DNA from 3 places in the Streptomyces sp. NPDC091387 genome. Region 2 is predicted to be linked to each of the others. Evidence: riboswitches for the same ligand, from Rfam matches in the RefSeq annotation. Region 2 holds a riboswitch; each other region holds the start of a gene.
What was found. A riboswitch is a leader RNA that binds a small molecule or an ion and turns the genes downstream of it on or off. The one in region 2 is predicted to bind cobalamin.

Region 1: it holds a riboswitch for cobalamin, as region 2 does, so the genes downstream of both, ACIQM0_RS37570 (CbtB-domain containing protein) here and ACIQM0_RS09090 (cobalamin biosynthesis protein) in region 2, are expected to answer to the same signal.
Region 3: it holds a riboswitch for cobalamin, as region 2 does, so the genes downstream of both, metE (5-methyltetrahydropteroyltriglutamate--homocysteine S-methyltransferase) here and ACIQM0_RS09090 (cobalamin biosynthesis protein) in region 2, are expected to answer to the same signal.

The regions. Positions count from the first base shown of each region.
Region 1 is NZ_JBIVTZ010000032.1:483-9,879, reverse strand. It holds gene ACIQM0_RS37610 (response regulator) at 90-800, shown strand; gene ACIQM0_RS37605 (GAF domain-containing protein) at 892-2,601, opposite strand; gene ACIQM0_RS37600 (hypothetical protein) at 2,912-3,532, opposite strand; gene ACIQM0_RS37595 (universal stress protein) at 3,806-4,732, opposite strand; gene ACIQM0_RS37590 (pirin family protein) at 5,330-6,295, opposite strand; gene ACIQM0_RS37585 (tetratricopeptide repeat protein) at 6,438-6,794, shown strand; gene ACIQM0_RS37580 (GNAT family N-acetyltransferase) at 6,908-7,414, shown strand; gene ACIQM0_RS37575 (CbtA family protein) at 7,514-8,284, opposite strand; gene ACIQM0_RS37570 (CbtB-domain containing protein) at 8,314-8,529, opposite strand; adenosylcobalamin (AdoCbl) riboswitch at 8,575-8,668, opposite strand; gene ACIQM0_RS37565 (histidine phosphatase family protein) at 8,806-9,384, shown strand.
Region 2 is NZ_JBIVTZ010000003.1:480,859-490,255, forward strand. It holds partial or broken gene ACIQM0_RS09060 (cobalamin biosynthesis protein) at 1-90, opposite strand, end outside; gene ACIQM0_RS09065 (ZIP family metal transporter) at 238-960, shown strand; gene ACIQM0_RS09070 (cobyrinate a,c-diamide synthase) at 999-2,366, opposite strand; gene cobO (cob(I)yrinic acid a,c-diamide adenosyltransferase) at 2,360-2,959, opposite strand; gene ACIQM0_RS09080 (putative cobaltochelatase) at 2,959-4,995, opposite strand; gene ACIQM0_RS09085 (cobyric acid synthase) at 4,992-6,602, opposite strand; gene ACIQM0_RS09090 (cobalamin biosynthesis protein) at 6,599-7,612, opposite strand; cobalamin riboswitch at 7,757-7,890, opposite strand; gene ACIQM0_RS09095 (hypothetical protein) at 8,061-8,294, opposite strand; gene ACIQM0_RS09100 (anion permease) at 8,307-9,397, opposite strand, start outside.
Region 3 is NZ_JBIVTZ010000006.1:19,222-28,618, forward strand. It holds gene ACIQM0_RS13895 (erythromycin esterase family protein) at 1-120, opposite strand, end outside; gene ACIQM0_RS13900 (TioE family transcriptional regulator) at 179-928, shown strand; gene ACIQM0_RS13905 (Rieske 2Fe-2S domain-containing protein) at 973-2,067, opposite strand; partial or broken gene ACIQM0_RS13910 (ECF transporter S component) at 2,234-2,461, shown strand; gene metE (5-methyltetrahydropteroyltriglutamate--homocysteine S-methyltransferase) at 2,532-4,850, opposite strand; cobalamin riboswitch at 5,012-5,229, opposite strand; gene ACIQM0_RS13920 (hypothetical protein) at 5,543-5,791, shown strand; gene ACIQM0_RS13925 (GNAT family N-acetyltransferase) at 5,978-6,445, shown strand; gene ACIQM0_RS13930 (YciI family protein) at 6,560-6,898, shown strand; gene ACIQM0_RS13935 (RNA polymerase sigma factor) at 6,901-8,058, shown strand; gene ACIQM0_RS13940 (YceI family protein) at 8,234-8,791, shown strand; gene ACIQM0_RS13945 (ester cyclase) at 8,888-9,331, shown strand; gene ACIQM0_RS13950 (pyridoxamine 5'-phosphate oxidase family protein) at 9,382-9,397, opposite strand, start outside.

The DNA of each region.
Region 1 (9,397 bases), on a different contig from region 2:
GCGGAGGGCCTCCGCAAGGGTCATGCTGGCAGCACCCGGCCGCGCCTGCCGCCCGGTGTCCGACGACACACCTTTGCGAGGAAAGACCCATGAACGCGGTAAGTCCTCCGGAAGACCCCATTTCCTCGTCGAGCGGGGCATCCCAACCGATCCAGGTGTTCCTCCTGGACGACCACGAGGTGGTCCGGCGCGGAGTGCGCGACCTGCTGCAGGCAGAGGAGAACATCGCGGTCGTGGGCGAGGCCGGAACGTGCGCACAGGCATTGGTCCGAATCCCCGCACTCCGCCCCCAGGTCGCTGTCCTGGACATGCGGCTTCCGGACGGGAACGGAGTCACCCTGTGCCGGGAGTTGCGCTCACGGATGCCCGAGCTGGCCTGCCTGATCCTCACCTCCTTCGACGACGATGATGCTCTGCTCGACTCGATCATGGCCGGGGCGGCAGGCTACGTGCTCAAGCAGATCAAGGGATCCGATCTGGTCACCGCCGTCCGCACGGTCGCCTCCGGCCAGTCGATGCTCGACCCGGCGACCACAGGACGTCTGATGGCGAGTCTGCGACGTCCGCAGGCACCGACCCCGCAGGCCGATCCGGTGCTGGCCCAACTGACCGAACGCGAAATGGCCATTCTCAACCTCATCGGAGACGGTCTGACCAATCGCCAGATCGGTGAGACCCTCTTCCTCGCCGAAAAGACCATCAAGAACCACATATCGCGCATCCTGGCCAAACTCGGCGTCGAGCGCCGCATTCAGGCCGCGATGCTGGTGGGCAGGGACCGGGACCAGAGTCTCCGCTAGTACCGGCTCCGGAGCGCTGCTGCCCGCCGTCCGACCGGCCCGACGCGTCCCAGGACGCGCGGTCTCCGTGCCCCCGTCCAGCAACCCGATGTCAGGCGCGCCTGATCGGCACCTGCCACTCCAGTCGGGTCCCGCGCGGGATCCGCGGAGCGACGACGAATGTTCCCCCGCACTGCCGGGCCCGCTCGTCGAGGTTGGCCAATCCGCTCCGAACCGCGCCGTCCGCGATACCGACCCCGTCATCGACCACGGTGAGCGTCAGATCCGTGCGTGTCGCCGCGACCACGACCTCGACGGTCCGCGCCTCGGCGTGGCGGGTCACATTACTCAACGCCTCGCCCAGCACAGCCAGAAGACTGTCGACCAGGTCGCTGGGGACTTCGGTGTCGAGCAGGCCCTCCATCCGCAGAGCGGGCGTGCAGCCCAGCGTGGCGACCGCCCGCTCCACGGTGTCCACCACGCGAGCCCGCAGGCCCTGGCCGCCGGGCCCGATATCGCGGGCCCGCAGACCGAAGATGGTCGACCGGATTATCTTCACGGTGGCGTCCAGATCGTCCACGGCGCGGTGGACCCGCTCCAGTGCCTCCGGGTGCTCTATGAAACGCTCCGCACTCTGCAACGTCATGCCGGTCGCGAAGAGTCGCTGGATCGCCAGGTCGTGCAGGTCGCGGGCGATCCGGTCACGGTCCTCCAGCAGGGTGATCTGCTCGACGTCACGACGCCGCTCGGCCAGTTCCAGGGCCAGCGCGGCCTGACCGGCAAAACCCAGCAGCGGGCCCGCGTCCTCCGCGGTGAACTCGACGCCCCCCTCGGTGCGGGCCAGCATCAACACCCCGCGCACTCCGCCCTTGGCCGTCCCCATGCGCACGGCGACAGCGGGCCCGAGCCCCTGCCAGCGCGCCGAACCGGCCGTGATCCTCGCGTCCTTGTTGACGGCAGCACTGATGATCGGCTCTCCTGAGTGTAGGGCCGCCCCGACGAAAGACCCTTCCGCCGGCAGAACCAAGCCCCGGTGGGCCGCGGCCCCCTCGCCCACAGCCACTTCGACGATGAGTTGGTCCGGGCCGAAGGCCAGAGCGATCACGGCCAGGTCCGATTCGGCAATGGTCCGTGACCGTTCGGCCAGCAACTGCAGCACATCAGTACGCCCGGACCCGGTGAGCAGGCTGTTCGTGACCTCGGCGCTGGCAGTGAGCCACCGCTCGCGCTGCCGTGCCTGGCTGTAGAGCGAAGCGTTGTCAATCGCCACACCGGCCGCCACAGCCAGGGTCTTCAGCACTTCCTCATCCTCGGCGGCGAACTGGCCGCCACCGTGCTTCTCGGCCAGATAGATGTTGCCGAACACCTCACCGCGAACCCAGATCGGCACACCGAGGAACGTGTCCATCGGCGGATGGTTGGGTGGGAAGCCGTACGAAGCCGGATGCGTGGACAACTCCCTCAGCCTGAGCGGCTCCGGGTTCCGGATCAGTTCCCCGAGCAGGCCGTGTCCCTCCGGAAGCCTACCGATCGCCGCCACCTGCGCGTCATCGAAGCCGACGGTGATGAACTGGGACAGCCGCTGACCCACACCAATCACCCCCAACGCCCCGTACTGGGCGTCCACCAGTGCCACCGCGGACTCCACGATGTGCCGTAGCACCTGGTCCAGCTCCAGTTCCCTTCCCACCGCCAGGACCGCTCCCAGCAGGCTGTGCACCCGGTCCCTCGCGTCACGGGTCAGGTCCAGCCGCGTCTGGAGTTCGCGTAGCGACGGGTCCAGTTGATATGTGCCCTGGTCGTCCTCTGTCTCGCCGATCATGTGGGTCTCCCTGGGAACGCCGACCGCCCGTGGCCGCTGAGGCGGCGGTCCAGGCCACGTTACGTGCATTCCGTCGGGGGCCCGGCCCTCTGCCCCGCCCTGTTCGGCCCACCCCACCGCAAACGGACAGGTCTACGGGCAACGCGCAGCGGGCTGGTACTCGCTTCCTCGGTTGCGGCGGTGAGCCGGCCTCGCACCCGGTCCCACGCAGTGGGCCGTTGGTCCCGTGTCTGCGGGCCGGACGGCCATGTGCGCCGACCCGGGGATCCGGGCGGCGCACACGGGGTGGGCGATGCCTTCAGCTGAAGGTTCAGCGGAGCCATCGGTAGCGCTCGACGATCGGCAACCGTGCCCAGATCCGACCGAATCCCCAGGTGGTCCCGGCGGAAGCAACAGCGAGGGCGATCATGGCGGCGGCGTACACGACGTGGTAGTCGACGATCGGATTGCTCGACATGCTCGGCGATCCGTCGGACAGGTGCCTGGCCGGCGGCCATTCGGCCACCCACATGAACGCCATCATGACCGTGCCGGCCACGGCGGCGGCCCTCAGGGCGATCCCGCTGACCAGGGCCAGGCCGATGGCGAGCAGTCCGAGCATGAACGACCAGTCCACCCAGCCGGCTCCTGCCCAGGAGTGGAAGGTGCTCTCCATCGGCCCTGCGGCTACACCGCTGAGGAAGCCTTTGGTGGGTGAGCCACCGTCGACCCAGCCCTTGCCCGACGGGGTCGCGTATCCCCAGCCGAACGCCTTGTCGAGGAAAGCCCACAGGAAGACGGCCCCGAGCAGCAGCCGCACGCCGGCGAACACCTGCGCACGGGTGCTGGACGCTCCTGCCGCGATCTCTCCGGGGTCAGCGGGTGAAGCGGTCCGGTGCCAGCCGGGAAACCGAATTCCGGTGTTTCGGTGTGTGCGCTCGTTGACTGCCATGGTGTGCACGTCCCTTCGGGACTCCGGTGGGCAATGCGCGGTGCGCAATCCCGTGTGTGGTGCTGCTGCTCCGTATCCTGCCGAGCCCGGTTCCGGGACCGCAGAGGCTCACCGGCCCCATCCAGCAGCCGAACGGCCCTATTCCAAGAGGCTCTTGCGGCAGGCCGTCACTGCTCGGCGAGGTGGTGGCCCTGGTGCTCCGACCGCCGGACGGCTGGGTTCTCGCGGCACTGCCGTTCACCGTCCTTCGATGGCGGGGACCCGAACGGCCCGTCAGGAGTGCCCGTGGGGCACGACGGCGACGGGAGCGTGGGCGTGGTGCAGCACTTGCTGGGTGACGCGGCCTGTCGGTGGTGCGAAACGGTTGCGGTTGCGGTCGGCTCCGAGCACCACCAGACCGGCCCCGGCTGAGAGGCGGACCAGTGTCGTGGCCGCCTCGCTCATCCCGACCTCCGTGAACACCTTCACGTCCGGGTACTCCTCGCGGGGTGCGGCAATGACCTCCAGCAAGTCCCGGCTCTCCTGCTCGTCGCACATATCCGAGCCGTCCAGCGGCACCGCCACGTAGGGGCTGTAACTCGCCGGGTACATCCAGGTGCGAACGGCCAGCAGCGGGACTCCGCGCCTGGCCGCCTCGGCGAACGCGAACGCCACCGGCCCGGCCGTCTCGCCCGGAGCCGCTCCCAGGACGACCGCACCGGGATCGCACCTCGTCGACGTATCGTTCGGCTCAGCCCGGTCAGCCACCGGATCAGCCGCCTCGGAGGGGCCGCGGAAGACGACGACCGGGCAGGACGCATGGGCAACCAGGCTCTGGCTGACCGAACCGATCAGTACGGACCTGAAGCGGCCCAGCCCCCGGCAGCCAACCACCAGCAGCTCGGCGTCGCGCGCCAGCCGGATCAGCCCCGGCACCGCCTCCTCGGGCAGCACCTCGAAGTCCACCCGCAATCCGCTGTGCCGCGCCTGGGCGCGGCTGCCGGCCCGAGCCAGAATCTCCTCCGCCGCCTGGAGCAGGCTCTTCGCGGCCCCGACCCCGCCGGTGCCCGGCACACGATGCGGGGCCATGGTCCAGGCATGGGCGATACGCAGTGGCACACCGCGCAGGACAGCCTCGTCGGCGGCCCAGTCGAGAGCTTCCTGGGCGTGGGCCGAGGCATCTACACCGACCACCACACTTCGTACGTTGGAACCGCTCATGGTTCGCTCCTCAGATATGCCGGGGCCCTTGCGAACCTGTGGCGCATGGGCCCGTGAACAGCCCCCTGTTCCGTTGTCCGGATGCCGGAGGCTCGCCCCCAGCATCCGGCCCACCCGTCGCCCAGGTCAGGGGTCAACCGGCCCCGTTCTGGGGACCATCGGCAATCCGTCGGCCTCACGGCGTGCTTCCAGCCCAGCAACAACTCAAGCGGATACGCGTCGCCGCCGGCCGGTCGTCAGCACCGTTCCCACTGCCACTGACAGGCGGGAGCATGTCCAGCTGCACCTGTCACTGAGGACAGAGCCGAGCGGAAGGGCGAGTTGGCCACTCGTCGGGGCATGCGGCCCTCGCCGCACGTGTCGCAACCGGGCGGCTCCCGGCGAACCGAAGCCGCTCCCCGCGGGGCTCTGACAACGTGCGGCGGCCGCGGGCCAGGGTGAGAGGCAGCACCTGGGCGGCACCGACCTTGGCGCAAGAACTGGCGAGCGCCGACGGCCCCTCGGCCCCGTCGCCTTCCTGGCACACCTCGGCGAAAACCGCCGCCGATCCCGGAATCGCCCGGCACGAGGACGACCCGGTACCGGTATCCGCGCAGGTCAGCGGACCCGTCCCCGGGGCTTCAAGGGCACCGGGGGCAACGCCGGAGCGGGGAGCGGTGCACCGTCATAGCCGCGTACGGTGCCGAACCGATCGCCGTTCATCCACTCCTCGCGGGCCCGCTCGATCTCGTCCTGGGTTCTGCCCACGAAGTTCCACCACATGAGGATCTCCTCCTCGAAGGGCTCACCGCCCACGAGCATCAGGCCGGCGTCGGATTCCGCGCGCAGCGGGAGTTCCGTGCGACCGCAGCCGAGGTAGAGCATCGAGCCGGGCAGGACGGGTACGCCGTCGACCTCGGCCTCGCCGGACATCGACAGCACCGCGTACTCGAAGTCGGGGTCGAGCGGGAGACGCGCCTCGGCGCCGCGGCTCAGCGCCAGGTCCGCGCCGACGATCGGGGTGTACGCGGTGCCGGGCGAGGTCGCGCCGTCGAGGTCGCCGAGGATCACGGTGGCGGTGAGGCCCGGGGCGGTGACCGTCGGCAGGCCGGAGTGGTGCTGGAAGTGCGGCTCGACGTCGCGGTGGGCGTCCGGCAGCGCGACCCAGAGCTGGGCGCCGTGCAGCAGCGCGGCGTGCGACCTGGGGCTCTCCTCGGAGTGGCTGATCGCCCGGCCCGAGGTCATCAGACCGAGTTCGTACGGGCGGATCGTGGCCAGGCTGCCGAGGCTGTCGCGGTGCAGGACCTCGCCCTCGTGCAGCCAGCTGACCGTCTGCAGGCCCATGTGGGGGTGGGGCGGCACCTGCATGCCGGGCTCGTCGGCGATGTCGTCGGGGCCGTAGTGATCGACGAAGGCCCATGCCCCGACCATGCGACGGCCCAGATTGGGCAGCAGCCTGCGCACTTCGGTGGACTCCCCGAGCTTCACGCGGCGCGGGGTGAGGAGTTCACGTACCGGTTCGGCGACGACGAAGCCGCGCCCTCCACAGACGGAGAGTGCTGCCTGCCGATCGAGATTGCTCATGGCGCTCAACCTATTCCCGCGGGGATCCGGGCGGGCGTCGCCCACGCCGAATATTTAGTGGAATGTTAAACCATCTCGATGCGTTGTGGCGATGCGACGCGTACGGGACCGGCCCGCGGCGAGCCTCGACCGAGGAGGACGAATGAGCGACACCTACTACGAGTTCGGTACCGCCGCCGAGCGGTGGGAGCGGGCGCAGTTCTTCTTCGAGTCGAAGGAGTACATGGTCGCGGCCCGGATTCTGGGCGGGCTCGTCGAGGAGGCGCCGGAGCAGGTCGCGGTGCGGTTGCTGCTGGCGAGGGCCTACTACCACTCGGCGCGGCTGGGCCGGGCCGAGACGGAGCTGCGCGCGGTGCTGGAGCTCGATCCCGTCGAGTACTACGCACGGCTGATGCTCGGCCGCACGCTGGAGCGGCAGGGGCACCCGACGGAGGCGGCCACGCACCTGCGGGTGGCCGCCGCACTGTCCGGGGACTTCACCCCGGCCGGCGGCGAGTAGCCGCAGGTCCCCCGGGGATCACCGGAGACATGCGAAACGTTCGGTACGGGCGGGCCTCGGCCGGAGGATATCCGGATGCGGCCCGCCTGTACCGCGTGATAGTCACCTGAACCATGACCGTCCTCAGCACCCCGCGCCTCCTGCTCCGTCCGATGAGCATCTTTGACGCCGAGCACGTGGTGGCGGGCCGGCCGCCGGACGGCGTCCGCTGGGCGGCCGGGTACCCCTCGCCCGGCGAGCGGGCGGCGGCCACGCGCTTGCTCAACACCTGTGCGGACACCGGGGATCCGAGCCCGTTCGGCTCGTACGAGATACGGCTCGGCGAGGACGGGCCGGTGATCGGAGGGCTGGGGTTCCACGGAGTACCCGACGAGGACGGGCACGTCGTGATCGGTTATGGACTCGTGCCGTCGGTCCGGGGTATGGGGTACGCCTCCGAGGCGCTCCGCGCGCTGCTGCGGTTCGCCCGTGCCCGGGGCGTCGCCTGCGTGCACGGGGACTCCGACCTCGACAACATCGCGTCCCAGCGCGTCATGACCGCCGCGGGCATGCGCCTCGTGAAGCAGGACTCCCAACTGAAGCACTACCGGGTGGACTGGAACGGGCCCGCCCAGGAGTGAGCCGGGGCCGGAGCACGGCGGAACCCGCAGGGATTCGCCCTGCGGGTTCCGCCGTGCTCCGGCCCGGACCGCGTGTCCGTGGCCGCGCGTTCGCGTCGGTCAGCCTGCGGCGGTGACGGCTCGCTTCGCCGTTCCGCTTCCGGCCTCGGCCGCCTCGGCCCTTGGCACGAGCAGCCGTTCGGTGAGGTAGCCGAAGACCAGCCCGAAGGTGGTCCAGAGCGTGAACTGAACCGCGAGCGTGGCCAGCCTGAACTGCCACAGCAGGGTGGCCGGGAAGTCCCTTCCCACCTCGTTGAACGCGGGCAGGAAGGCGTACGCGAGACCGATCAGCAGCACATAGCCGGCCGCTGCGGCGATCGTCGCGTTCCAGGCACCCAGGCGGGGGGCCAGCCGCCTGCCGAGGATGACCGCGGCGACGGCCAGCAACACGCTGAGGGCGACCATCAGGAAGAACAGCCCGGTGCGTTTGCCGATGGTGTCGGGGTTGCCGACGGCCGGCGGATTGGCCGGGTACTTCAGGAACGGCACGACGTACACGGTCAGCAGGGCCGCTGCCGCGATCAGCGCCGCCGTGGCCCGCGGGCCGAACCGGCCCATCCGGCCGAGCGCGTAGCAGAAGACGAGTGCGGCGATGCCGCCGATGGCCACCCCGAAGACGAGTACACCGGTGGCGAGGCCCGCGGTGGACTGCAGGGTGCGGCTGACGAGTTCCTCGCCGCCGTGCTCGTGGCTGTGCGCCTCCTCGAGGGCGATGGCCGCGTCCACGCGGGACTCGCCGAGGCAGTAGGCGACGATCATCGCGAGCGCGCCCGCGATGAGGCCCGCGAGCATGCCGCGGACCAGGATGGCTCTGACAGATATGGAGTTCATGAGGGATTCCCCTGGATCAGCCCGGTGGGTCAGTGGCAGGGGAAACCGAGCAGGTGACGGCCGTCGTGGACCCACTCGTGCACGCCCGCACCCGAGATGACGGAGGTGGCGCCCTGTTCGGCGCCGACGAAGTACAGCAGGATCAGCATGACGATGCCGAAGAAGACCGCCCACGGGGCGATGGCCTTGAGCGAGATGGGGGTGATGGCGGGTGCGCCGGTGGCGGGGGCAGCAGTCTGTGCCATGGCAGAACCTCCTGAGGGAACACGCGTCCCGATCGTGGTGCCTGAGACGAAGGTGCTGGGTCTGACTTCCCGCACAGGTACGGGTTCACAGTGGCGCGACCGTGCCGGATTCTCACCGGACTTCCGTCACACCCTCGTCATGTCGTCGCGACCATACCGCCTGGACGTGGGCGCCGCCATGGTGCCGTCCGCGGCACCGAGGGCCCGGATGTCATGGTGTGCTTGGCCAAGTGGCCACAGTTCAGGGAGTTGAGAGCGGTAGTGACGGTACGGGTGATGTTGATCTCACCGGCGATGAACGCCGCGCTGCGCGAGGCCCGGTTCGCCGGTGACGCACCGCTTGACGACTCCGGGCTCCGGCAGGCCGGAGCAGCCGCGGACGCGGTGCCGGCCGCGGACCGGTGTCTGCGGGGTCCGTCACTGCGCTGCGCCGGCACCGCGGACGCGCTCGGCCTCCGGGCCGGCGTCGAACACGCGCTCCGGGACTGGGAGATGGGCCGCTGGTCCGGCGCACGGCTCTCCGAGGTGAGTGCGCGGGAGCCGGAGGGGGTGGCGGCCTGGCTGGCGGATCCGTCAGCCGCTCCGCACGGGGGCGAGTCGCTGCTGGAGCTGTGCGCCCGAGTGGGCGCGTGGCTCGACGCACTCGACTCCCCCGACGGCAGTGACGGCGGCCGGGTGCTGGGGGTGGCCGAGCCTGCCGTGATCCGCGCCGCGGCAGTCCGTGCACTGGATCTCCCGCCGCAGGCCTTCTGGCGCCTCGACGTGGTCCCGCTGACGGTCACGGAGCTCAGCGGCAGGTCGGGGCGGTGGAACCTGCGCTGCGGCAGGCCGCTCGCACCGGAGCCGGCCAGCTGATGAACGTACCGGA
Region 2 (9,397 bases):
GGCCAGGGTGTCCCTGATCAGCCCGGACACCTCGTCCGCGGGCGCGCCCCTGGACGCGCCGACCCCGACGGCGAGCGAGGCGCCCTCCATCGGGCCCCCCACCGCGTCCGTCGCCAGCGTCACGGCCGCGGCGACTGTTTCGGTCATGGAGCGATCCTTTCTGGACGGGTGAGGGCGGGGCCTGACGGAGGGCGCCCTGAGATGCGGGCACCGGGGTCCATCGGCTAGCAAGAGCCCATGGCGGTGTTCGTCGCGCTCGGCGCGTTCCTGATGACCCTGGCCGGCGGCTGGGTCGCCCAGCGCGTCACCGACCGCCGCCACCTCGTGCTCGGCTTCGCCGGCGGACTGATGCTCGGCGTGGTCGGCCTGGACCTGCTGCCGGAGGCGATCGAGGCCGCCGGCGGCCTCGTCTTCGGCGTACCGGCGGCCCTGCTGCTGTTCGTCGGCGGCTTCCTGGCCGCCCACCTGGTGGAGCGGCTGCTCGCGGTACGCCAGGCCGCACACGGCGCGGGCGAGGAACGGGTGCCCCAGGTCGGGCTGACGGCGGCGGCGGCGATGGTCGGCCACAGCCTGATGGACGGCGTGGCGCTCGGCGCCGCCTTCCAGGTCGGCGGCGGCATGGGCGCGGCCGTCGCCCTCGCCGTCATCACCCACGACTTCGCGGACGGCTTCAACACGTACACGATCACCAGCCTGTACGGGAACGCCCGCCGCAAGGCCCTCACGATGCTCTACGCGGACGCGGCGGCGCCCGTCGTCGGCGCGGCGACGACGCTTCTGTTCACCCTTCCGGCGGAACTCCTCGGCTGCTATCTCGGCTTCTTCGGCGGAGCGCTGCTCTACCTCGCCGCCGCCGAGATCCTGCCCGAGGCGCACCACGACCACCCCGCCCGCTCCACGCTGCTCTGCACGGTCGCCGGAGTGGGCTTCATCTGGCTGGTCGTGGGCATCGCGGACTGACCTGCCCGCCGCTTCCCGCCCCGTGCGGTGCCCGGGGCTCATTCCGCGCACCGCTCGACGAACCGGCGGGCCGTACCGGGCGCGGAGGCCCAGTGCGTGTGCAGATAACTCGCGTGCACGCCCCGCCGCACGAACCCCTCCACGCGCCGCTCCGGCCGGTGCATGCCCCAGGCCGGCTCGTCCCCGGCGCCCGGCTCCAGCACGGTGCGGTGGAACTCGTGCCCGCGCATCCGCGTACCGGCCGCCGCGAGCACGTTGTCGGAGAGCGCCACGGCGTCCCGGTAACCGAGCGTCAGCCGCTGGGACATCCGGCCCTCGGCGTTCAGCACCCCGCACATGGGCAGCCCGTCGAGCGACCGCGCCAGATACAGCAGCCCCGCACACTCTGCGGCCACCGGTGCCCCGGACGCCGCGAGCTCCGCGACGGCCCCGCGCAACGGCTCGTTGGCGGACAGATCCGGCCCGTACACCTCGGGGAACCCGCCCCCGATGACCAGCCCCCGGGTCCCCTCGGGCAGCGCCTCGTCCCGCAACGGGTCGAACGGCACCACCTCGGCCCCGGCGGCGGTGAGCAGCTCACTGTGCTCGGCGTAGGAGAAGGTGAAGGCGGCCCCGGACGCGACAGCGACCCGTACCCCTCCCGCCCCCGGAACAGGCCCGCCGCGGGCGGCCACGGCCCCCGCCGCGTCCCACACCTCACTCGCCACGGACGGCGCGGACCGGGCCAGCGCCAGCAGCGCGTCCAGATCGCACCCCGCCAGCACCTGCTCCCGCATCGCCGCGACGGCGGCCACCGCGTCGCCCCGCCGCTCGGCCACCGGCACCAGCCCCAGGTGCCGCGACGGCACCGCCACCTGCTCGGCCCGCCGCAGCACCCCCATGACCGGCACCCCGGACTCGTCCAGGGCCTCGCGCAGCAACTCCTCGTGACGGTCGGAGCCGACCTTGTTCAGGATCACCCCGCCGATCCGCACCCGCGGGTCCCACGAGGCGAATCCGTGCACCAGCGCCGCCACCGACCGCGACTGCGACGACGCGTCCACGACCAGCACCACCGGCGCCCGCAGCAGCTTCGCGACGTGCGCGGTGGACGCGAGCTCGCCGAGCCCGGAGGCCCCGTCGTACAGCCCCATCACCCCTTCCACGACCGCCAGGTCACAGCCCCGCGCACCGTGCGCGAACAGCGGGGCGACCAGCTCCGGCCCGCACATGTACGCGTCGAGGTTGCGCCCCGGCCGCCCCGTCGCGAGGGTGTGGTAGCCCGGGTCGATGTAGTCGGGCCCGACCTTGTGCCCGGACACGGCGAGCCCCCGCCCGGCGAAGGCGGCCAGCAGACCCGTCGCGACGGTGGTCTTGCCGCTGCCGGACGACGGCGCGGCGATGACCAGGCGGGGAACCGTCACCACTCGATGCCCCTCTGGCCCTTCTGTCCGGCGTCCATCGGGTGCTTGACCTTTGACATGTCGGTCACCAGATCCGCCGCGTCCAGCAGCGCGGCGGGCGCGTTGCGCCCGGTGATCACCACGTGCTGCGAACCGGGCCGGTCGCGCAGCACCTCGACGACCTCGTCGGTGTCGACCCACCCCCAGTGCATCGGGTAGGCGAACTCGTCGAGCACGTACAGCCGGTGCGTCTCGGCGGCGAGATCACGCTTGACCTGCTCCCAGCCCTCGCGGGCCGCGGCCTCGTTGTCCAGCTGCTGGTCGCGCTGGACCCAGGACCAGCCCTCGCCCATCTTGTGCCAGACGACGGGCCCGCCCTCGTCGCTCGCGCCGAGGACCTTCAGCGCGTTCTCCTCGCCGACCTTCCACTTCGCCGACTTCACGAACTGGAAGACCCCGACCGGCCACCCCTGATTCCAGGCGCGCAGCGCCAGCCCGAAGGCCGCCGTCGACTTGCCCTTGCCGATACCGGTGTGCACCATCAGCAGCGGCCGGTTGCGGCGCTGCCGGGTGGTGAGTCCGTCGTCCGGCACACTGACCGGCTGTCCCTGCGGCATCAAGCAGCCCTCCTGCTGTTGTCCCGAACATCCTTGACCAGCCCGGCGATCGAGTCCGCCCGCAGCTCGTCGAGCGTGACGGCGGTGCCGCCCAGCTCGTCCGCGAGACTCACCGCGAGACCGAGCCGCACCGGACCCGACTCGCAGTCCACGACCACGGACGCCGTGCCCTCGATCTCGTGCAGCCGGGCGGCCCGCCAGGCCAGTGCCACCGGCTCCGGCCCCCCGGTGGCCCGCCCGTCGGTCACCACGACCAGCAGCGGCCGCCGCGACGGATCGCGCAGCCGCTCCACCCGCAGCACGTCATGGGCCTTCAGCAGCCCGGCGGCCAGCGGGGTGCGCCCACCGGTCGGCAGTGTCTCCAGCCGCGCGGCCGCCGCGTCCACCGACGAGGTGGGCGGCAGCACCACGGCCGCCTCCTTGCCCCGGAAGGTGATCAGACCGACCTTGTCCCGCCGCTGATAGGCATCCATCAGCAGGGAGAGGACCGCGCCCTTCACGGCGGCCATCCGCTGCCGGGCCGCCATCGACCCCGACGCGTCCACGACGAACAGCACGAGGTTCCCCTCGCGCCCCTCCCGCGTCGCCTGCCGCAGATCGTCCCGGCGCACCACCAGACCCGGCCCGGACCGGCCCCGCGCCCGCTGGTGCGGGGCGGCGGCCTGCACGGTGGCGGCCAGGTGCAGCTTGGTGAGCGCGCCCTTCGGACGCCGCGCACCGGTGGTACGCCCGTGCTCGGTACGCGCCCGGGAGCGCCGCCCCGCCGCGCCCTCGCCCAGGCCGGGCACGCTCAGCATCTTCGTCCGGAACGGCTCACCGGCCCGCACGGGCTGCTGCTCACCGCCCCCGCCCGGCCGGGGCTGCCCCGGTTCCTGCTCCCCGCCTTGCTCCCCGCCCTGCTCGGGCACGGATGGCGTGGGCGTGTCGTCGGCGCCGCCCTCGGGCCGCGGCGGCGTGTCGGGACCGTCGCCCCGCGGCGGCGGGCCGCCGCCACCGGGGCCGTCCGGGTCCGGATCGTCGTCCTCGCCGCTGTTCTGCTCCAGCGTGTCGTCGAGCTTGTCCTCATCGAGCCCCGGCGCGTCGAACGGATTGCGCCGGCGCCTGTGGGGGAGCGCGAGCAGGGCGGCCTGCCGGACGTCCTCGGCCAGCACATCGGTACGCCCCGCCCACGCGGCCAGCGCCGTGGCGGTCCGCGCCATCACGATGTCGGCCCGCATCCCGTCCACCTCGAAGGCCGCGCAGGTGGCCGCGATCTGCCGCAACGCCTTGTCACCGAGGCTCACTTCGGGCAGCAGTGCCCGCGCGTCGGCGATCCGGGCCCGCAACGCGCCCTCCTCTTCCGCCCACCGGGCGGCGAAGGCGGCCGGATCGTCGTCGTACGCGAGGCGCCGGCGCACCACCTCGACCCGCAGATCGGTCTCACGGGACGCGGCGACCTCGACGGTCAGCCCGAACCGGTCGAGCAACTGCGGCCGCAGCTCGCCCTCTTCGGGATTCATCGTCCCGACGAGCAGGAAGCGCGCGGCATGGCGTACGGAGACGCCCTCGCGCTCCACGTACGAGGCGCCCATGGCGGCCGCGTCCAGCAGCAGGTCCACCAGATGGTCGTGGAGGAGGTTGACCTCGTCCACGTACAGGATTCCGCGATGGGCGTCCGCGAGGAGCCCCGGCTCGAAGGCCTTCACGCCCTCGGCGAGCGCCCGTTCGATGTCGAGCGCCCCGACGAGCCGGTCCTCGGAGGCGCCGACGGGCAGCTCGACCGTCCGCGCCGCCCGCGACACGCCGGACGCGGACGCGTGGGGGCCGTCGGGACACGCCGGATCGGGTGACGCGGGGTCGCAGGAGAACCGGCACCCGGGGACGACGGAGACCTCAGGCATGAGCGCGGCCAGCGCGCGCACCGCGGTGGACTTGGCGGTGCCCTTCTCGCCACGCACCAGCACCCCGCCGACGGCCGGCGAGACGGCGTTGAGCAGCAGGCCGAGGCGGAGATCGTCCTGTCCGACGATGGCGGTGAAGGGGTACGGCGTACTCACAAGGCCTCCTTGGTGGCGGCGGGTTCCAGCGGTTCGGGCGCCGCGGGCGCTCCGGGGACGGTGCGTGCTGCGGGGACCGCGGGCGCTCCGGGCGGGATGAAGGGGAGTCCCGCCGGTGCGCCCGACTCGATGAGCCGCCACAGCGCGTCGGTGTCCGCGTGTTCTTCTATGAGGTCACCGAGGCGGTCGAGCTGCTCCTCGCGCAGCTCGGCGAAACAGGTGCCGGGGGCGGGCACGAAGCGGCGGCCGGCGGCCCGCGCGATCTCGGTCAGGAAGCGGCGGCGGAACGCGTCGCTCTCCAGGGAGCCGTGCCAGTGGGTGCCCCACACGGCGCCGGACCGGCAGCCGTCGAGGCGCTGCCCCTGTCCGTCGGTGAGGAACGGCTCGCCGCCCCGCACGTCCGCGACGCCGTGGTGGATCTCGTACCCCTCGACGGGGGCGCCGAGCGCCTCGCCGGCCGGCCGGGCGAGGGTCTTCTCGCGGGCGAACCGGACGCGTACGGGCAGCAGTCCGAGCGCGTCGACCCGTCCGGCGCGCGACTCCACCTCGTCCTCGATGTGTTCGCCGAGGATCTGGTAGCCGCCGCAGATGCCGAGGACCGGGCGGCCCTCCGCGGCGCGCCGCAGCAGCGCGTCGGCGAGCCCGCGCTCGCGCAGCCAGGCCAGCGCCTTCACGGTGCCGCGCGTGCCGGGCACGATGACGAGGTCGGCGTCGGACAGTTCCTCCGCGCGGTCCACGAACCGCACGACGACACCCGGTTCGGCGGCCAGCGCGTCGACATCGGTGAAGTTCGACATCAGGGGCACCGCGCACACCGCGACGCGCAGGACGTCCTCGCCGTGCGGCGGGGCGACGGCCGACTCCCGCACGGTGCCGCGCAGCGAGACCCGCAGCCCGTCCTCCTCGTCGATGCCGAGGCCGTGGGCGAACGGCAGCACCCCGTACGTCGGCCGTCCGGTGAGATCGCGCAGCATGTCCAGGCCGGGTTCGAGCAGCGACACGTCACCGCGGAACTTGTTGACCAGGTAGCCGGCGATCAGCGCCTGGTCCTCGGCGGCGAGCAGCGCCGTCGTACCGAAGAACGACGCGAAGACCCCGCCGCGGTCGATGTCGCCGACGACCACCACGGGGAAGCGCGCCGCCCGAGCGATGCCCATGTTCACGATGTCCGTGCGCCGCAGATTGATCTCGGCCGGACTGCCCGCCCCCTCGCAGATCACCGCGTCATACGTGCTCCGAAGCTGCTCCAGGCAGTCCACGACGGTGGACAGCAGCGCTTCCTGCCTGCCGCCGTGGTAGCCGCGGGCGCTCATCTCGCCGACCGCGCGCCCCATCAGGACGACCTGGCTGGAGCGGTCGCTGCCGGGCTTGAGCAGCACCGGGTTCATCAGCGCCGTCGGCTCCACCCGGGCCGCCTGGGCCTGCATGGCCTGGGCGCGGCCGATCTCGGCGCCCTCGCGGGTGACGAAGGAGTTCAGGGACATGTTCTGCGCCTTGAACGGCGCGACCTTCACGCCCCGGCGCACCAGCCAGCGGCAGATGCCCGCCGTGACGACGCTCTTGCCCGCGTCCGAGGTGGTCCCGGCGACCAGCAGCCCGCCGCTCATGTCGGTCTCCGTCCTGAGGTGCGCGTACCCGGGGCGTGCGGCCCCGAGCCGTGCGTCGAGGCGATCCGTCGTGCGGCCGCGGCCGCGCCCAGGCGGGCCGCCACGCTCACGCCGAGGGCCAGCGCACCGATCCGGCGCGACAGCCGTACGGCGCGTTCGATGTCCTCGGTCTCCACGGCCCGGCCCGTCTCCCCGTTGAGCACGGGGCGGTGCTCGACCCGGCCGCCGTAGGCGAGGGTGCCGCCCAGGCGGACGCCGAGGGCGCCCGCGAAGGAGGCCTCCACGGGGCCCGCGTTGGGGCTCGGGTGCTTGGCCGCATCCGCCCGCCAGGCCCGCAGCGCCCCCCGGGGCCGTCCGCCCGCGGCCACGGCGAGCAGCGCCGTCAGCCGGGCGCCCGGCCAGCCCGCGAGGTCGTCGAGGCGGGCCGAGGCCCAGCCGTAGCGCAGGTAGCGGGGCGACCTGTGGCCGACCATGGCGTCGAGGGTGTTGGCGGCCCGGAAGCCGACGAGTCCGGGGACCCCGCCCAGCGCACCCCAGACCAGGGCGCCGACCACGGCGTCCGAGGTGTTCTCGGCGACGGACTCCACCACGGCGCGGGCGATCTGCGGTCCGTCCAGGGACTGCGGGTCGCGGCCGCACAGGTGGGGCAGCCGCTCACGGGCCAGGGCGAGGTCCCCGGCGGCCAGGGCGTCCCCGATGGACCGGGCCTCGCGCCCCAGCGACGTACCGCCGACGACGGACCAGGTGGCGGCGGCGGTCAGGGCCACGGACGCGGCGGGACGGCGGCGCAGCGCGCGGGCGGCCAGCGCGGCACCCCCCGCGGCGCCTCCGGCGCAGACCAGGGTGTGCAGTGCGCCCCACCCGCGGTGGTCGCGCCACAGACGGCGTTCGACGTCTGCCGCGGCCCGCCCGAAGGCGGCGACCGGGTGTCCCCGGCGGGGATCACCGAGCAGCAGATCGCCGATCAGACCGGCCGTGGCGCCGTACGCGAAGATGCGATCGGCACGCACGGTTCAGCCGGCCGTCACGCCTCGAAGGACCTTCGTGCGGGCAACGGGTGGAAGGGGCGGCGCAGATACGGACGCACGGCGGCCGGGCATGGCGATATGTCCTCACTCAGGGTCCGCGCCCTGGTTCGACGTGACCGGCGACGAGAGTCTCCTGGCTCCCGGATCCGCAGTTCCCCCGGTCTTCCAGTCCACGTGGCGTGGACCGTGACTTCCGGTGGTGGGGGACTGCTCCCCGGTGACAGTGGCGGGACCGCGCCGGATTCGCACCGGCTTCCTCTGCTGTCGCCGTAATGGCTCCGGCAGTCCACCACGCTCCGCGAACGTCAGTCAACCTGCCGTTGACCTGCGACGGTGCAGTGTGCTGAGACCCACATCGGGCCGGACGCACACGAGGTGCGTCCGGCCCGATGAGCAGGAGCGGGAAGGGCCCCGCGGGGCCCTCCGGCCGTCAGGCGACGATCATGTAGATCCCGTAGGCCACGGCCGCCGCGCACAGCCCGAAGCAGACGTACGCGCCCGCGCGGGCCAGCATCAGGGACCCGCCGGCCTGCCCGCCCTGCGCGGCCGGTTCCGGCTGCCTGGAGAGGCCGACGATGCCCAGCGTGAAGAGGCCCACCAGGGCGACGGTGGCGACGAGAGAGACACCGAAGACGGTGCCGAGGGCTGCCCAGTCGATGTTCATGGGGATGTGTCCTTACACCGTGGCGGGTCGCGCCGGGTCGGCTACGGGTCCGGCCGGGGCCGGGATGGTGGTCTTGAGGTCCTGCTGCGCCTGGGCCGCGGTGGGCGGCGGGCTGACGGCCGCTATGGCGGCGGTGACGACGCCCGCGGGTTCGGCGTCCCCGGCAGTGCCGTTCCGGCCGCCGGGTGCGACGTCGTCCTGGCCGACCGGCTTGCGGCGCGACAGGACCCAGATCGCTCCGGAGCCCGCGACCAGCAGCACGGCGACGAGCACGACGCCCCAGGTGCCCTGCTGGGTGAGGAACTCCGCCCCCGCGCCGACCAGACCGGCGGCCGGCAGGGTCAGACCCCAGGCGACGAACATCCGGGTGGCGGTGGACCAGCGGACCACACCGCCCCGGCGGCCGAGGCCCGCGCCCATCACGGCGCCGGAGCAGGACTGGGTGGTGGAGAGGGAGAAGCCGAGGTGCGAGGAGGCCAGGATGACCGTCGCCGCACTGGTCTGGGCGGCGAAGCCCTGGGGCGGCCTGAGCTCGGTGAGGCCGCTGCCCATGGTGCGGATGATGCGCCAGCCGCCCAGGTAGGTGCCGAGCGCGATGGCCAGACCGGCGCTGACGATGACCCAGACCGGCGGGTTCGAACCGGGGGAGAGCACCCCGCCGGTGACCAGGGCGAGCGTGATGATGCCCATGGTCTTCTGTGCGTCGTTGGTGCCGTGGGCGAGGGAGACCAGCCCGGCGGAGGCGATCTGCCCGGCGCGGTAGCCCTTGGCGGTCGCCTTCTCCTGGGCGCCGTTACGGATCTTCCCGCCGATCCGGTACGTCAGCTTGGTGGCCAGGAACGCGGCCAGACCGGCGACGACCGGAGCGGCGACCGCGGGGAGCAGCACCTTGGTGACGACCGTGCCGCCGTCGACCGAAGACCAGCCCGCGGACATCACCGCGGCGCCGATCAGACCGCCGAAGAGGGCGTGGGAGGAGCTGGACGGGAGTCCGACCAGCCAGGTCAGCAGATTCCACAGGATGGCGCCGACGAGCGCCGCGAAGATGACCTCGGTTCTGAGGCCGTTCTCATTGATGATCCCGCCGGAGATCGTCTTGGCGA
Region 3 (9,397 bases), on a different contig from region 2:
CAGAGCGTCCTCGCCATGGGTGGGCTCGCCCAGAGCGAGCAGCCGAGGCCGGGCCGGGAGCAGCTTCATGACGGCGGAGGCCTCGACGGCATGGGTGATGTCCTTGATGTCAGTAGCCATGCCATCAACGGTATCGTTGAACCTTCGGTTGATACTTTCTCGCGATATCGGCAGGACAATGAGGCAGAACCTTCAAAACGGTGAGCGGCTCAGGCCGGTTGACCTGGCGCGCGGGCACGGCCTGTCCACGCAGGCGGTCAGGAACTACGAGGAGGCCGGCATCCTTCCGGCCGCCGGCCGCACCCCCCACGGCTACCGCACCTACACCCCGCTGCACGCGGGCGCCCTGAGCGCATTTCTCGCCCTGGTGCCCGGCCACGGCCACCGGACGGCGACGTCGATCATGCGGGCGGTGAACGAGGGCGCGGTCGACGAGGCGTTCCACCTCATCGACGAGAGTCACGCACAGCTTCTCGACGACCGCCGGACCCTCCAGGCGGTGGAGAGCGCCCTCCGTGACCTGGAACCCATGACGGCGTCCGAAACAGGTGCGGGCGCCGAACCGGGCTCGGTCCCCGGGGCCGGCGGCACGTTCATCGGGCCGCTCGCGGGGAAGCTCGGGATCCGGCCCGCGACGCTGCGCAAATGGGAGGGAGCCGGGCTGGTGAGCCCGCGCCGCGACCCGCTGACCGGGTACCGCGTCTACGACGCCGCCGCTGTGCGGGACGCCCGGCTGGCTCACCAACTGAGGCGGGGCGGCTACCTCTTGGAGCAGATCGCCCCGCTGATCGCCCAGGTTCGGGCGGCCGGCGGGCTGGAGCCGCTGGAGGCCGCGCTGGTGGACTGGCGCGGCCGGCTGTCCGCCCGGGGGCGGGCGATGCTGACCGGGGCCGCGGAGCTGGAGGCGTACCTCCTCCTCCGCGGATGAGCATTCGGCCGTCGATCGGATAGGGCGAGGGCGGGCCGGGTGGGTCAGGGCAGCATCGCTCCGTTACCTCCCTCGCCGTGGTTGACCCGCGTCAGCGGGTCCGTGGCGGGCGGCTGCGGGTAGAACCGCCGGGCCCAGCGACGGAACGGGCCGATCGGGCCGTCGCCGGAGGCCAGCCGGGGCGGTTGCAGGTACTGCTTGTGATGCCAGATCGGGAAGTCCGCCGCTGTGAACTCGCAACTGGTCCGGAAGATGACGCGGTCCAGAAGCCGGGCGGCAACGCGGCTGACCGCCCGCGCCAGCGGGGGCGGCAGCCGCCCCGGCTCGGTGAAGGCGATGCGGTTCAACTGCCGGAACTGCATCCGGTTGGGCGCGATCGCCGTCGGCATCACCGTCGTGCACATGCGCAGCCCGAGGCGAGGCGTGTGCACGTCGGCGTGGAGACAGCCGAGCCCGTATCCGTCCACCTCCACATCGACGGTGAAGCCGCCCAGGAGCGGCGCCGACTCATGGGCTCGCATGGATACGTGGAACGCGGCGTCGTCGTACGCCACCGGCCCGCCGATCTCGGCCTTCGCCCAGCCGTGCAGGGTGGCGAAGTGCCCGAGGTCCACCGAGTTCTCGATGACCTCCTGGACGTTTCCGGCCAGCTCCCAGGCGGCCGTGCGGGCCGGCCGGTGGCCGATCTCGTGCCAGCGGGGGATCAGCCAGTCGGGAGCACGGCCGTCGTGGTGGCGCCAGACGAAGACGGCACCGTTGACCTCGTGCACGGGTAACTGCGTCAAAGCGGAACGAGGTGGCGGCGTGCCGTATCCCGTACGCACGCACGTGCCGTCGGGGCCGAACGCGAAGAAGTGGAAGGGGCAGGTGAGTTCGTCCCCGTCGAGCTCCGCCAGACCGAGATGGGCACCGAGGTGCGGACAGTACGGGTGGATGGCCCGGACCGCTCCACTGCCGAGCCGGTACAGCACCACGTCCTGCCCCGCCAGCGGCCGGGTCAGCACTCTGCCCGGCCGTAGCTCGTGCGAGAAGGCCAGCGCGGACCAGCCGCTCGGGTATGGCAGGGCGGGTGCACCAGCGGCGTCCGCCGGGGTCGGACCCTCACTGATGGCGCGCCCGTACTCGGGTGGCACTTCCACGACTTCCCCTTCCACGATTCGTCGCCCGGAGGCTGCCCCGGACCTCCGCGCGATTCCCTCAACATGCCGCACGCCACCCGAACGAGGTCTCAAGCGCGCTGAGTTGACGACGCAGGTGTGTACCGGGAGAATTTCTCGACGATTCGGCCCAACGACGTGACGCACGGCCTACCTCCCCGGGCTCCCCTTCACCGAGCAGTGGCACCGCTGCCTCGCCTTCGACCTCGCCACCTCCCTCGGCTGGGACACCGGGCGGGCCGTCACCAACTTCGTCTGCACCGTGCCGGCGGGCCCCGCCGTGCTCACCACGTTCCGCCGGGCCGCCCGCCGCGCCCGCTTCCGGGCCCCGGTGCGCTACACCCGCTCCGGACCGGCGGCGCCCGACGGGAAGTGAGGGCCCGGACGGGCGGGGTTCGCGCGCCACGCTCACACGCGGACACCCCGGCCCTCCGGTCCTTCCCGGGTCAGGAGGCGGGCAGCTCACCGCGGACGGTACGGGCCGCGGCGACCAGGTTCTCCAGGGACGCCCTGGTCTCGGGCCAGCCGCGGGTCTTCAGACCGCAGTCGGGGTTGACCCAGAGCCGTTCGGCGGGGATGGCCTCCAGCCCCTTGCGGAGCAGAGCGGCGGCCTCGGCGGCGTCGGGCACCCGAGGGGAGTGGATGTCGTACACGCCGGGGCCCGCCTCGCGCGGGTAGCCGTGTGCGGCCAGTTCGCGGGCGACCTGCATGTGCGAGCGGGCGGCCTCCAGGCTGATGACGTCGGCGTCGAGGTCGTCGATGGCCTGGACGATGTCCCCGAACTCGGCGTAGCACATGTGGGTGTGGACCTGGGTGTCCGGACGTACACCGCTGGTGGTGAGCCGGAAGGACTCGGTGGCCCATTCCAGGTACGCGGCGCGGTCCGCCGCCCGCAGGGGCAGCGTCTCGCGCAGTGCGGGCTCGTCGACCTGGATGACCGAAGTGCCTGCGCTCTCGAGGTCGTTGACCTCGTCGCGCAGTGCGAGGGCGACCTGTCGCGCGGTGTCCCCGAGGGGCTGGTCGTCGCGGACGAAGGACCAGGCGAGCATGGTGACGGGCCCGGTCAGCATCCCCTTGACGGGGCGGCCGGTGAGTGACTGGGCGTACGCGGTCCAGCGCACCGTCATCGGTTCGGGGCGGGAGATGTCGCCGGCGAGGACCGGCGGGCGGACGTAGCGGGTGCCGTAGGACTGGACCCAGCCGTGCTGGGTGGCGAGGTAGCCGGTGAGCTGTTCGGCGAAGTACTGCACCATGTCGTTGCGTTCGGGTTCGCCGTGTACCAGGACGTCGATGCCGGTCTTCTCCTGGAAGGAGATGACCTCGCCGATCTCGGCCCTGACCCGTTCCTCGTATCCGGCCGTGTCGATACGGCCCTTGCGCAGGTCGGCGCGGGCCGTGCGCAGCTCGTCGGTCTGCGGGAAAGAGCCGATGGTCGTCGTCGGCAGCAACGGCAGCCCGAGGTGGGCCCGTTGGGCGGCGGCCCGCTCGGCGTAGGGCTGGGAGCGGCGGCAGTCGGCGCCGGCTACGGCGGTAGTCCTGGCCCGTACGGCAGGGTCGGTGGTGATCGGGGAGTCGGCGCGGGAGGCGAGGTCGGCGCGGTTGGCGGAGATCTCGGCGGCGACGGCGCCGGTGCCCCGGGTGAGTCCCTTGGCCAGGGTGACGACCTCGGCGCACTTCTGCTCGGCGAAGGCGAGCCAGCGCAGGATCTGGGGGTCGATGTCCCGCTCGGGTGCCGTGTCGAGGGGGACGTGCAGGAGGGAACAGGAAGCGGCCACGTCGACGCTGTCGGCGAGGCCCAGGAGGGTGGCGAGGGTGGCGAGGGACTTCTCGTAGTCGTTGATCCAGATGTTGCGGCCGTTGACGACACCGGCGACGAGCCGCTTGCCGGGCAGTCCGCCGGCGGCGGCGAGGTCTTCGAGGTTGGCGGCGGCCGGGCCGGTGAAGTCCAGGGCGAGGCCCTCCACCGGGGCCTTCGCCAGGACGGGCAGGGCATCGCCGAGCCGGTCGAAGTAGGAGGCGACGAGCAGCTTGGGGCGGTCGGTGAGGCCGCCGAGGTCACGGTAGGTGCGGGCCGCCGCGTTCAGCTCGGCAGGGGAGCGGTCCTGGACGAGCGCGGGTTCGTCGAGCTGCACCCACTCCGCGCCCGCGGCACGCAGGTCGGCGAGCACCTCGGCGTAGACCGGCAGCAGCCTGTCCAGCAGGGTGAGCGGTTCGAAGCCGGCCGCTGCTCCGGGGGCGGGCTTGGCCAGCAGGAGGTAGGTGAGGGGGCCGACGAGTACCGGCCGGGCGGTGTGCCCGAGCGCGAGGGCTTCCTTGAGCTCGGTGACCTGCTTGGTGGAGTCGGCGGTGAAGACGGTGTCCGGGCCGAGTTCGGGGACGAGGTAGTGGTAGTTGGTGTCGAACCACTTGGTCATCTCCAGCGGCGCCACGTCCTGGGTGCCGCGGGCCATCGCGAAGTAGCCGTCGAGTGCGTCGGCGTCGACGGCCGCACGGTGGCGCTGGGGGACCGCACCGACCATGACGCTGGCGTCGAGGACGTGGTCGTAGTACGAGAAGTCGCCGGTGGGCACTTCGTGGACGCCGGCGTCCGCCAGCCGTTCCCAGTTGGAGCGGCGCAGGCCGGCCGTCGTCTCCCGGAGGGCGTCGGTGGTGACGCGGCCCTTCCAGTAGCCCTCGATGGCCTTCTTCAGTTCCCGGTTCGGGCCCTGGCGGGGGTAGCCGTACACGGTGGCTCGTGCTGCCGCGGCTGCGGGCTTGGGTGTCACGGAAATCTCCTTCGCGAGATGACTCCTGAACATCCCGGGACGGGACACGGACGCGAAGGGATGACGTACCGGACGGACCTCGCGCACGCCTTCGGCGCGGACTTGCGTCTGGTATGTACGCCGACCCGCCCACGAGGTCACCGGGATATCCGCACACGAGGGGTCGCGTGCGGGCAACGGGCAGGTCTTCGGACTCGCGGGCACATCTGCCGGGGGCAGACTCCTACTGGCCGTCGCTTCCCAGATCCGACCGGATCCAGTGCGTATGACGGCGGTCGTTCCCACTCACCGCTGCGGGGCAGTCCCGGAATTCCACCGGGTTCCCTCTTACGACGCACCTGCCTGGCGGACAGGGCGAACCAACTGCACCTGCCAGCCTAGACGGTCGTCCACTGCCCAGGCACCGCTGTTCACATTCCGGAACGTGAAACGGGACCCCGGCCCCACGTTCTCGGTGAGCGTGATCCGCGCTCCTGTGGGACGAATGTATTGCCCAACCTGGAGCAGGCCGTGCACCGTCGGGGCCGGGCGGCGGACGGGTACGGACGGGGACGGACCGGCCGGGGTAACCGGCCAGGAGCGCGCGACCGTTCACCGCGGTAACCATCCGTTACCGCGCCGGCCATGCATCAGCGCCGGTCACCCGGGTACCCGCACCGGGCACGACGCCTATGGGAGGAAGCGAGAACACCGTGAACGACCTTCACCCGAAAGACCCCGGAACGAGTGGGGACCCGATTCCGCGGGACCCGCCCGATCAGCAGGCCACGGCCGACGAGGACCCCTTGGACGTGGTCGGCGGCTCGATGCGGCCGACGGCCGACGAGCACCCGGACCTGGAGATTCCCGATACGGACGAGGCAGGTACCGGCCGGCGCGGCGCTCCGCCCGCAGCCCCTCGCCATGCCGACCACCCCGTGCCCGACGAACCGTCCGGCTGACCCGGCTCCCCGAAGGCACGCGCCGGACGAAAGCGCTCTTCACCCTTGTGCCGACGGCGGAGGCCGCGGGCGTGGATCATAGGCGTATGACCCGCGTGGGGAGCGCCCCGTCGCTGTCCTCCCCGGCCCGGTTCGGCCGGGCCGGGGAGCATGGTGCGACGACGTCATGGAAGGCGAGGCCCGCTGATGAGTACCGGTGCGGTGAGGGTGCGCCACGCACGTCCCGCCGATCTCCCGCACATCGCCCGGCTGGTGGCCGAGCACGCCCGGTACGAGCAGGCCGAGCCGCCGCCCGCGGACCTGGCCGGGCGTCTGGAGTCACTGCTCTTCGGCACCGCGGCTCCGCGACTGCGTTGTTTCGTCGCGGAACGGGACGACGCAGGGATCATCGGTTACGCCACCTGCGCCCCCGAACTGTCCACCTGGGACGGCGCGGAATACCTCTCCATGGACTGCCTCTTCCTGCGGGACGGCCACCGCGGTCAGCGGGTCGGCCCGTTGCTGGTGGAAGCCGTCCGGGGCGAGGCGCGCGTCCTGGGGCTCAGCCAGATCCAGTGGCAGACCCCTTCGTGGAACGCGGACGCGATCAGGTTCTACGACCGGCTGGGCGCCCGCGCCAAGGAGAAGCGGCGTTTCTTCCTGTCCGCGGACTGAACCCGCTGCCGCCGCCCGCCTGCCGCTGTTTCGGTATCGGTGACCCCGTCGGTGTCCCCTGCGCCGCTGCTCGTTCGTCGTGAGGGTGAGAGCCCGCTGATTCCGGAGGCCGTGATGCAGTACGCCCTGATGATCTACACCGAGCCCGGCCGGGAGGAGACGCTGTCGGAGGAGGAACGCGAGACGGCGTACGCCGAGTATCTGGCGCTGGCCGACGATCCGCGGTGCGTCGGCGCCGGGCAGCTGCAGTCCGCCGAGACGGCGACGAGCGTGCGCGTGGTCGGCGGCCGGACGCTGATGACCGACGGCCCGTTCGCGGACACCAAGGAGGTACTCGGGGGCTTCTGCCTGATCGAGGCGGCTGATCTGGACGAAGCGATCGAGCTGGCGTCGCGCGTCCCGGCCGCCCGGCTCGGCGGCGCCGTCGAGATCAGGCCGGTGGTACGGCGCTGAACGTGCTGGAGGAGGTCTTCCGGGACGAGTGGGGCCGGGTGCTGGCGTCACTCGTCGGGTACCTCGGCGACTTCGACAGGGCGGAGGACGCCGCGCAGGAGGCGTTCGCCGTCGCGGCACGGAACTGGCCCGCCTCGGGCGTACCCGCCAACCCGGGCGCGTGGCTGGTGACGACGGCGCGCCACCGGGCGATCGACCGGATCCGCCGGGAACACACCCTTGCCGAGAAGATCCACCTGCTGCCCGCACCCGAGGCCGTCATGGACGAGTTCGACGACACCGTGATCAAGGACGAACGACTTGAGCTGATCTTCACCTGCTGCCACCCCGCCCTGCCGCTGGAGGGACAGGTGGCACTGACCCTGCGCGCCCTCGGCGGCCTGGAGACCGCTGAGATCGCACGGGCCTTCCTCGTCTCAGAGGAGACCATGAAGCGGCGCCTGACACGCGCCAAGAACAAGATCAGGGCGACCGGGATCCCGTTCGCGGTTCCCGGCGTGCAACTGCTGCCGGAACGCATCGACGCGGTACTCGCGGTCATCTACCTGATCTGCAACGAGGGCTACCGCGACCGGGTCGACCTCGGCGCCGAGGCCGTCCGTCTGGGACGGGTGCTCGTGGCGCTCATGCCGCACGAGCCGGAGGCGCACGGGCTGCTCGCACTGATGATGATCCACGGCGCCCGGCGGCGGGCCAGGTTCTCCGGCGAGGACCTCGTGCTGCTGGGCGATCAGGACCGGTCGCTGTGGGACACCCGGCGGATTGCCGAGGGACGGGTGGTGCTCGACCAGGCACTCGCGCTGGGCGGGCGCGGCGCCTACGTCGTCCAGGCCCTGATCGCGTCCATGCAGACGCGGGAGCGGATCGACTGGCCCCGGGTCGCCGCGTTGTACCGGCGGCTGGTCGAACTCACCGGCTCCCCGGTGGTCGAGCTCAACCACGCGGTGGCGGTCTGCCAGGCCGGCGACCCCGCCGCGGCGCTGCGCACCGTCGACGGTCTCGACCTGGACGGGTACCTCTACTTCCACTCGACCCGCGGCGAGTTGTTGCGGCGTCTCGGGCGTGACGCCGAGGCCCGGGACGCGTACCGGCGGGCGCTCGAACTGGCCACCTCGACCCCCGAGCGACGGTTCCTGACCAGACGGATCAAAGAATTCTGACCCGGGCTGTCCCCTGGGCGGGTGCTCGTTCGTCGCTTCGGTAGGAGGACATACCAGCGGTCAGGCCCACGGCGGTTCGTGGCGGCCGCGCGCCGGGGCCCGCGTACGGGCGGGCCCCGCCGTGGGTGCCCCGCCCGCGCCGCCAGACAGCGGCACCACCACCTTGGAGGAAGCCATGAGCTCCGCACCAGCGACCGGCACGGTCCCCGGCTATACGGCCGGCACCTGGAAGGCCGACCCGGCGCACTCCGAGATCGCCTTCACCGTCCGGCAACTCACGGTCAGCAAGGTGTGCGGCCTGTTCACCTGCTCCGACATCACGATCGTCACGAGCGAGGACCCACTCGGTTCGTCGGTCACCGCGACGATCGACACCGCGTCCCTCGGCACAGGCAAAGAGCGGCGTGACGACCACCTCCGCTCCGCCGACTACTTCGACGTCGCGAAGTACCCGACGATGAGCTACCGCTCCACCGGCATCCGCCGAAGCGGTGACGGCTGGGCCGTCGACGGTGAACTGACGTTTCGCGGTGTCACCCGGAAGGTGCCGCTGGCCGTCGGGGCGAACGGGTTCGGTCCGGCCGAGTCCGGTGCGCGGCGGGCCCGCTTCTCCGCGACCGCGCAGATCAGCCGGCGTCACTTCGGCCTCCGCATCCCGATGGACGGCATCGGCGGCGTGGTCGGCGACAAGGTGTCGATCACCCTCGACGTCGAGGCCGTCCTCCAGAAGTGATCCGACCCGGACGCGCTGCCGCACACCGGCGGCCACACCCTCGCCGCGATCGGCGGCAACCACCCGAATGCTCGTCCCGACCCGAGGTGAAACCAGATGTCCACAGCCCGGTCAACCGACAACAGAGCGACGCTCGGCCGACTGCACGAGGCCGTCAACCGCGGCGACGCGGAGCTCATCGAGAAGACGATCGACGAGCTGTTCGACCCGGACGTGCTGATCCGCACGCCTCTGCCGGTCGAAGCGACGGGGGCGCAGGCACTGAAGGAGGTGTTCACGACACTCTGCCGGGCCTTCCCCGACCTCCACATCGAGGTCGAGGACATGATCGCCGAGGGCGACAGAATGGTCTCCAGGAACACGGTCACCGGGACCCACCTGGGCGAGTACATGGGCCTCCGGCCCACCGGAAGACCGGTCACCTACAACGAGATCTTCATCTTCCGCTTCGTCGGCGACCGGATCGTTGAGACCTGGGGAGTCGTCGACGTCCTCGCGCAGATGCGACAGCTCGGCGTGGCTCCCGGAGGAACCTCGTGAGCACAGCGGCGTGACCGCCGCGGTGGACGTCCCGGTGCGCCCCGCTCTCCTCAGACCTCGCCGAGG